Regions from separate parts of the Spirillospora sp. CA-128828 genome, predicted to be linked through region 2. Evidence: riboswitches for the same ligand, from Rfam matches in the RefSeq annotation. Region 2 holds a riboswitch; the other holds the start of a gene.
The links. Region 2 has a riboswitch for glycine ahead of gcvP (aminomethyl-transferring glycine dehydrogenase). Riboswitches for the same ligand answer to the same signal wherever they lie in the genome.
Positions count from the first base shown of each region.

Region 1 (4,315 bases), 3.1 Mb from region 2:
CCTTCCCGGTGAGGCCGAGCGAGCCGTAGAGAACGACCTGGACCGAGGCGGTCTTCTCCAGCAGCCCGTCTCGTTCGAGGCCGCGGGCGAAACGGTGCGCGGCGGCCATCGGGCCGCCGGTGTGGGAGGACGACGGTCCGATGCCGATCTTGAACAGGTCGAAAACGCTGATGGCCATGCGCTACCCCGTTGTGGCTGTGCCCCCTCCGGGACGGAGGGGGCACGGTGACGTCAGAGGTTCGGGTACAGGGGGTGCTTCTCGGCGAGGGCCGTCACGCGCGCCGCCAGGGCGTCCCGGTCGTAGGACGGCTGGAGGGCCAGCGCGATGACGTCCGCGACCTCGGCGAAGTCCGCGGCGGTGAAGCCGCGGGTGGCGAGGGCGGGCGTGCCGATCCGCAGACCGGACGTGACCATCGGCGGGCGCGGGTCGTTCGGCACCGCGTTGCGGTTGACCGTGATGCCGATCTCGTGCAGGCGGTCCTCGGCGTCCCGTCCGGTGAGCTCGGAGTCCACCAGGTCGACCAGCACGAGGTGCACGTCGGTCCCGCCCGTCAGCACCTTCACGCCGGCCTTGGCGGAGTCCTCGGCGAGGAGACGCTCGGCGAGCAGCCGCGCGCCCTCGACGGTGGCCTCCTGCCGGGCCCTGAACTCGTCCGACGCGGCGATCTTGAGGGCGACCGCCTTCGCGGCGATCACATGCTCCAGCGGGCCGCCCTGCATGCCCGGGAACACCGCGGAGTTGATCTTCTTGCCGTACTCCTCGCGGGCGAGGATCAGGCCGCCGCGCGGTCCGCCGAGCGTCTTGTGCGTCGTGGTCGTGACGATGTCGGCGTACGGGACCGGCGACGGGTGCAGGCCGGCCGCGACCAGGCCCGCGAAGTGCGCCATGTCGACCATGAGCAGCGCTCCGACCGAGTCGGCGATCTCCCGGAACGCCGCGAAGTCGAGCTGCCGCGGGTACGCCGACCAGCCCGCCACGATCATCTTGGGCCGGTGCTCGGCCGCGAGCGAGGCGACCTCGTCCATGTCGACCAGGCCGTCCTCGGCGCGGACGTGGTACGGCACCACGTTCAGCACCTTGCCCGAGTAGTTCAGCCGCATCCCGTGCGTGAGGTGCCCGCCGTGCGCGAGGTCGAGGCCGAGGATGGTGTCGCCGTGCTGGAGCAGCGCGAAGTAGACCGCCGTGTTGGCCTGGGCCCCGCTGTGCGGCTGGACGTTCGCGTGGTCGGCGCCGAACAGCTCCTTGGCCCGGTCGATGGCCAGCTGCTCGGTGACGTCGACGTACTCGCAGCCGCCGTAGTAGCGCCGGCCCGGGTAGCCCTCGGCATACTTGTTGGTGAGGACGGAGCCCTGCGCCTCCAGCACCGAGACCGGCGCGAAGTTCTCCGACGCGATCATTTCGAGGGTGTTCTGCTGCCGCCGCAGCTCGGCGGTGACCGCCTCGGCGACCTCCGGGTCCGCGGTCGCGAGCGAGTCGTACAACGTCATGACTCCTCGATCAGCTTGTCGTAGGCGGCGGAGTCGAGCAGGTCGCCCGGCTCCTCCGAGATGCGGACCTTGAAGATCCAGCCCTCGCCGTACGGGTCGTCGTTGATGACCTTCGGCTCGTCCACCACGGCACCGTTGATCGCGGTGATCTCGCCGCTGACGGGGGAGTAGATGTCGCTGACCGACTTGGTCGACTCCACCTCGCCGCACGGCTCGCCCGCCTCGACGGCGTCGCCCTCGGAGGGCTGCAGCTCGAGGTAGACGATCTCGCCGAGGGCGTCGGCGGCGTGCGCGGTGATGCCGACCGTGACGATGCCGTCCTCGCCGCCGAGGCCCGACACCCACTCGTGCTCCTCGCTGTAGCGGAGCTCCTCAGGAACGCTCACGATCACTTCTCTCTTTCAGGAACGCTTGTAGAACGGCAGCTCGACCACGTCCACCGGCTCGTGCCGGCCGCGGACGTCCACGGCGAGGCCCGTCTCCCCGACGCCGCTGTCGAGGTAGGCCATGGCGATCGGCGTGCCCAGTGTGGGCGACGGGGCGCCGCTCGTCACGACCCCGCACGGCGTGCCGCCGGACGTGACGACCTGGTACCCCTTGCGAGGCGCGCGACGCCCCCGCGCGACCAGCCCCACGAGCCTACGGCCCGGCGGGGTCTGCGCCTGCGCCGCCAGGGCGGTCTTTCCGACGAAGTCGCCCGGCTTGTCCAGCTTCACGACCCGGCCGAGGCCGGCCTCGAACGGGGTGGTCTCCGCGGTCAGCTCGTTCCCGTACAGCGGCATGCCCGCCTCCAGGCGCAGCGTGTCGCGGGCGGACAGCCCGGCCGGGACGACCCCGTCCACCGCGGCGAGCGCCCTCCACAGCGCGACGGCGTCGGACGCGTCCACGAACAGCTCGAAACCGTCCTCGCCGGTGTAGCCGGTGCGGGCGACGAGCGCGTCGACGCCCGCGACCCGCCCGGCGAGGATCGCGTAGTACTTGAGGCCGGCGAGCGGCGCCTCGGTGAAGCCTTCGAGAATCGTCTGCGAACGCGGGCCCTGCAGGGCGATCAGCGCGTACGACGCGGAACGGTCCTCCACGGCGGCCTCGAAGCCCGCGGCCCGCTCGGTCAGCGCCTCCCGGACGACGGCGGCGTTCGCGGCGTTCGCGACGACCATCCAGGTGTCGTCGGCCAGCCGGTAGACGATCAGGTCGTCCAGGACGCCGCCGTCCGGCCCGCAGATCATCGTGTAGCGGGCCTTGCCGACCGGCATCGGCGACAGGTTCCCGACCAGCGCGAAGTCGAGCGCGGCGCCCGCGCCCGGACCGGAGAGGAAGATCTCCCCCATGTGCGACAGGTCGAACAGCCCCGCCCCGGTGCGGACGGCCTGGTGCTCGGCGGTCTCGCTCGCGTAGCGCAGCGGCATCAGATAGCCGGCGAAGTCGACGAGATTCGCGCCGAGGTCCTGGTGGACGTCGTGCAGCGGCGTCTTCTTGGGGATCGGATCGGCGGACATGGGTTCGGCTCCTTCGTCACGGGCGCGCGTGGTCCATCGTCCCACTCGCGCACCGGGCGTCTCGGTGCCTCCCCCTCTGTCATCGGCGCCTGAGAGCTTCACCCGCCTGCCCGGCGGGCTTTCACCTTCGGCGGGGGACCGCGGTCCCCGCTTTCCAGAGGTCGCCTGGCCCGTGCGGTCCGTGGGCCTGAGAGGTTCCGGGGAGGATTTGCTCCTTCGGCGTCCCCGGCCGGCTGCCAGGGACTCTCCCGCACGGGATCATCGGCGGTGTCGATTATTGCATTTCTCTCCCCGCAGACCCAAGGGCCCCTGCTGTGCTCATGGCAGGTTGCCGCGGGGTTGTGGCAGCTCACCTCACAGCGGGGTGACGTAGGCGCCGGAGATGCCGCCGTCCACGAGGAACTCCGAGGCCGTGATGAAGGACGCGTCGTCCGACGCCAGGAACGCGACGGCCGCGGCGATCTCGGACGCCTCGGCGAACCGTCCCACCGGGACGTGGACGAGCCGCCGCGCCGCCCGCTCCGGATCCTTGGCGAACAGTTCCCGCAGGAGGGGAGTGTTGACCGGGCCGGGGCACAGCGCGTTGACCCGGACGCCCTGCCGCGCGAACTGCACGCCCAGCTCCCGCGACATCGCCAGCACGCCGCCCTTGGACGCGGTGTAGGAGATCTGCGACGTCGCCGCGCCCATCTTGGCCACGAACGACGCCGTGTTGATGATCGAGCCCTTGCCCTGGTCGAGCATGTAGGGGATGACGTGCTTGCAGCACAGGTACACGCTCGTGAGGTTGACCTCCTGGACGCGTTTCCACGCGTCCAGGCCCGTCTCCAGGATCGAGTCGTCGTCCGGTGGGGAGATGCCGGCGTTGTTGAACGCCACGTCGATGCGCCCGTAGGCGTCGTGGACGGTCCGGAAGAGCGCCGCGACCTCGTCCTCCACGGTGACGTCCACCTTGACGAAAAGGCCGTCCAGCTCGTCCGCCGCGGTCTTGCCGGCGGTCTCGTCCACGTCGGCGACGACGACCCGGGCGCCCTCCTGTGCGAAGCGGCGCACGGTGGCGAGGCCGATGCCGCCCGCGCCGCCGGTCACGACGGCCACCCGGCCCTCCAGACGCTGCATGGATGTCACTCCTGTCATTGCTCGGTGGAGATGAAGACGTTCTTGGTCTCGGTGAACGCGTCGAGGGCGTCCGGGCCGAGCTCGCGGCCGAGGCCCGACCGCTTGAACCCGCCGAACGGCGTCCAGTAGCGGACGGCCGAGTGCGAGTTCACCGACAGGTTCCCGGCCTCGACGGCCCGGGACGCGCGCAGGGCGCGCCCGACGTCGCGAGT
Region 1 is NZ_CP191986.1:7,692,378-7,696,692, reverse strand. It holds gene ACQPXG_RS36960 (L-serine ammonia-lyase) at 1-178, opposite strand, end outside; gene glyA (serine hydroxymethyltransferase) at 232-1,488, opposite strand; gene gcvH (glycine cleavage system protein GcvH) at 1,485-1,874, opposite strand; gene gcvT (glycine cleavage system aminomethyltransferase GcvT) at 1,890-2,984, opposite strand; glycine riboswitch at 3,058-3,145, opposite strand; glycine riboswitch at 3,150-3,245, opposite strand; gene ACQPXG_RS36940 (3-oxoacyl-ACP reductase) at 3,339-4,103, opposite strand; gene ACQPXG_RS36935 (aldehyde dehydrogenase family protein) at 4,118-4,315, opposite strand, start outside.
Region 1: linked by a shared signal. The riboswitch ahead of gcvT (glycine cleavage system aminomethyltransferase GcvT) and the one ahead of gcvP (aminomethyl-transferring glycine dehydrogenase) in region 2 are both predicted to bind glycine.

Region 2 (4,315 bases):
TGAGCGACGGAGTGAGCGTCTACGAGTGCACCTCGGCCGACGAGGTCGTCGACCTCCTCCAGGGCGGGCAGGGCGTGTTCGGCATCGCGCTCGGACGGGTGTGGCAGGAGGTGGAGGGCAGCCTGGCGGAACTTCCCGGTGAACGCGCCGCCGCCGCCGACGCGGACCCTGCCGAACACCCCCACGATGAGCTCGCCAACCGGCGGCGCGCCCGCCGCACCGGCTGACCCTCAGAGCGCCTCCTTGCGCTGCAGGAAGGTGAACGCCCCCCAGCCCGGCAGCACCGGCAGCCACAGCGTCAGCAGGCGGTAGAGCAGGACGGCCGACGCCGCCGTCTCCGCGCTCAGCCCCGAGATGGTCAACGCCAGCGTGAGCGCGCCCTCGACGGCGCCGAGCCCGCCCGGCGTCGGAGCCGCCGACCCGACCGCGTTCGCGGTGAGGAACACCAGCACCACCGTCGTCCACGGCAGCGACCCGCCGAACGAGCGGATCGACGCGTCCAGGCACAGCGTGAACGCCAGCGTCAGCAGCAGTGTCCCGCCCATGCCCGTGGACAGCTTCTTCGGCGACTGCAGGACGTCCACCAGGCGCGGCACCACGCCCGAGAACATGCTCCGCAGCCGTGAGGTGACGACGCGCCGGACCCGCGGGACCGTCAGCGCGAGACCGGCGAGCAGCCCCAGCGCCAGCACCGCGATCACGATCGTCCGGGACGGCGCCAGATCCTGCGTCGCCTTCGCCGTCGACCCCGTCAGGAACCCGAACAGCACCAGCAGCAGGACGTGCGTGACCAGCCCGACCAGCTGCGACGCGCCCACGCTCGCGACCGCGAGGGCCGGCCGGACGCCCGAGCGCTGCAGGTACCGGGTGTTGACCGCGACGCCGCCGACCGCCGCGGGCGCCACCAGCTTCACGAACGACGCCGCGACCTGCGCCAGCACCGTCCGCCAGAACGGCAGCCTCTCCGGGACGAACCCGATGAGCATCAGCGCCGCCGCGACATAGGTGAGGGACGCCGCGGCCAGCGCGGCGACCACCCAGTGCCAGCTGGCCGTGGCCGCCAGATGGCCGATGTCCAGGCTCGTCACCTGCGGGATGACGATGTACGCCGCGACGGACAGCGCCACGATGCTGAAGATGGTCCGTGGCCGGAACCGCTCCAGCCGGGCCGGTGCCGCCTCCGTCTCCGGCTTGAGCCGGACGATCTGCTCCCGGATCCGGGTGAGCAGGTCCCGGTGGTGCCGCAGCCGGGTGCGCGTCGCCCGGGACAGCGCCACCCGCTGCAGCAGCGGCACCGCCCCGCCCAGCGCCTCCTCGCCCAGCACCGGCGCGGCCGTGCGGACGGCCCGCTCGGGCCCGGCCCGCAGAGCCAGCGTGGTGAGCAGCTGGGCGAGGTCCAGACGCAGCGCCAGGTCGCCCGCCGCCGTCTCCCCGGACCGCAGATCGGTGACGTAGGCGCGCCCGTCCTCGCCGACGAGGACCGCGTCGCCCTCCAGCCGGCGATGCGCGAGCCGCCCCGCCTGCAGGGACCGGAGCTGCCGCCACACGTCCGTCAGCAGTGCGTCGGTGATCTCGTCGTCGGAGACGTCCCCGAGCCGCCGCCCCGGCACGTGCTCGTAGGCCAGCAGCGCCGCCTCCGTGCCGACCTCGCACGTCCCGACCAGCCGCGGGGTCCGGACGCCCGCCGCGTCCACGGCGTACGCCATCAGCGACTCGAGCTCCAGGGACCGGCGCAGCGACCGCAGCGTCCGCCCGGTCGTCGCGGCCCGCAGCCGCAGCAGCCGCCACACGCGGTAGAGCAGGCCCGCGGTCTGCTGGTCGCGGTCGAGGACGCGGACCTCCAGGTCCCAGTCGCCGTGCGGGCCGCGCCCCGCCGGGAGCCGCGCGCCGTACCCGTCCGCAGGGCAAGAGGCGAGGACGACGCCGTAGCGGCGGGCCTCCCCGGTGTCGTCCGCCGGGTCGTCGAGTCGCGCCCCTCGTTTCGGGCGCAGCCCGAGCCGTTCCAGCGACGCCACCACGGTCATGCCGGACGGACGGGGGTTCGGCGTCCCGACCGCGTAGAGGGTGCCGTGGCCGATGGCGCGTCCCAGCAGGTAGGTGGCCGCGAGTGCGGCGACGGAGGCGTAGGACGCGGTGAGCCCGGTCAGCGCCGCCAGCCCGATCATGGTCCATGTCGCGGCCTGCCAGCGGGCGCGGCCCGCCATCCCGACCGCGCTGACGAACGCGATCACCGGGGCGATGTCGGTGTGCACCGGCGCCGTCTCCGTGCCGCCCCAGATGAGCGAGTCCAGCACGCCGCCGGGGGCCGCCCGCACCACCAGGTCGTCCAGGCCCACCGTGATCCCGAAAGCGATCACGGCGGCCAGCAGCGCGATCGCGACGCGCGTGCCGTCCTTGTTGAAGAGCCGCTCGATCCCGAACGCGACCGGCACGGCCAGCACCCCGAAGCTGGACACCAGCGTCGCCAGCGTCAGCAGCAGCCGCGGCGCGTGCGCGGTGCCCTCGGCGATGTCGGTCTGCAGGCCGTGCGTGGTCTGCTGCGCGATCGACACCAGCAGCATCACCGCCGCCAGCCCCACCACCGAGGCCGCGAACCTGATCGCGTCGGACGGACGGCGGATCCGGTCCGGCTGCGCGGGCTCGTCCACGGGCACCCCGGCGGTCGCACCCTGCCTCCGGCGCACCGCGCCGTCGTGGGTCTGTGTCACGCCGTACCGCCGCCCCGACCGTCCGTCATCGTGATCAGCGTCCCAGACCGGGCGGCGCGCCGTCGAGCGGGCCGCCGCCCGGCCGGACGTGTGTCCACCCCGGCGGCCCCCCGGTTGCGCCCCCGTGGCCCGGGGCCGTCCCGTCCCAGGTGAGTGAGCACATCGTACTCGCCGGTACGGCGTCGCGGCCGCGGGCCCACCCCTCAGCGGGGGCGGGACGGAGCGGCGGACGCGTCTTTGGGTAGGGTTCGTCCCAGGACATGCCGTCGACCCTGTGCGGGAGAGATCCCACGCCGCCAGCGTGGGGCGCCGAAGGGGCAACCTCCCCGGAACCTCTCAGGCAAAAGGACCGCTCGGGCGAGGCACCTCTGGAAAGCAGGCGTCGATCCCCGCACGCGGGGAAGGGCGGCTCACCGAAGGGGAAACCCCGCCGCGCGGGTGAAGCTCTCAGGTGCCGATGACAGAGGGGGAGACCGGCCGCCGGCCCGCGCCGGCGGTGGCCCTGAGCGACCGCAGCAGCCAGGAGGCTCTCCATGACCGGCCAGTTCTTCGCCCCCGTGGCCTCGCCGCAGCACCCCCGTTCCGCCTTCGCCGACCGGCACGTCGGCCCCTCGGCCGCCGACCAGGCCAGGATGCTCGCCGCCATCGGCTACTCCGGCATCGAGGCGCTGATCGACGACGCGGTCCCCGCCGCGATCCGCACCTCCCGCCCGCTGGACCTGCCGCCCGCGCTGAGCGAGACCGCCGCGCTGGACCGGCTCCGCGAACTGGCGTCCCGCAACACCGTGCTCACCTCCATGATCGGTCTGGGCTACCACGGGACGACCACCCCCGGTGTGATCATGCGGAACGTGCTGGAGAACCCCGGCTGGTACACCGCCTACACGCCCTACCAGCCGGAGATCTCCCAGGGCCGGCTCGAGGCCCTGCTGAACTTCCAGACGGTCGTCGCCGACCTGACCGGGCTGCCCGTCGCCAACGCCTCCATGCTGGACGAGGGCACCGCCGCCGCCGAGGCGATGGCCCTCGCGCACCGCGTCTCCAAGCGCAAGGAGCCGGGGACGTTCCTCGTCGACGGCGACACGCTCCCGCAGACGATCGAGGTCGTCCGGACGCGCGCGATCCCGCTCGGCATCGAGGTGGTCACCGCCGACCTGTCCGCCGGGCTGCCGGACGGCGACTTCTTCGGCGTGCTGCTGCAGTACCCGGGCACGTCCGGCGCCGTCCGCGACCTGGAGCCGGTCATCGCGCAGGCGCACGAGCGCGGCGCCAGGGCGGTCGTCGCCGCCGACCTGCTCGCGCTGACGCTGCTGCGGCCGCCCGGCGAGTCCGGCGCCGACATCGCGGTGGGCTCCGCGCAGCGGTTCGGCGTCCCCTACGGGTTCGGGGGCCCGCACGCCGGCTACATGGCGGTCGGCGAGGGCATCCAGCGGCAGCTTCCCGGCCGGCTCGTCGGCGTGTCCGTCGACGCGGACGGCGCCGCCGCCTACCGGCTCGCGCTGCAGACCCGCGAGCAGCACATCCGCCGGGAGAAGGCCACCAGCAACATCTGCACCGCGCAGGTCCTCCTCGCCGTGATGGCGAGCATGTACGCCGTCTACCACGGC
Region 2 is NZ_CP191986.1:4,613,991-4,618,305, forward strand. It holds gene ACQPXG_RS22620 (MerR family transcriptional regulator) at 1-227, shown strand, start outside; gene ACQPXG_RS22625 (lysylphosphatidylglycerol synthase transmembrane domain-containing protein) at 231-2,708, opposite strand; glycine riboswitch at 2,976-3,070, shown strand; glycine riboswitch at 3,071-3,182, shown strand; gene gcvP (aminomethyl-transferring glycine dehydrogenase) at 3,242-4,315, shown strand, end outside.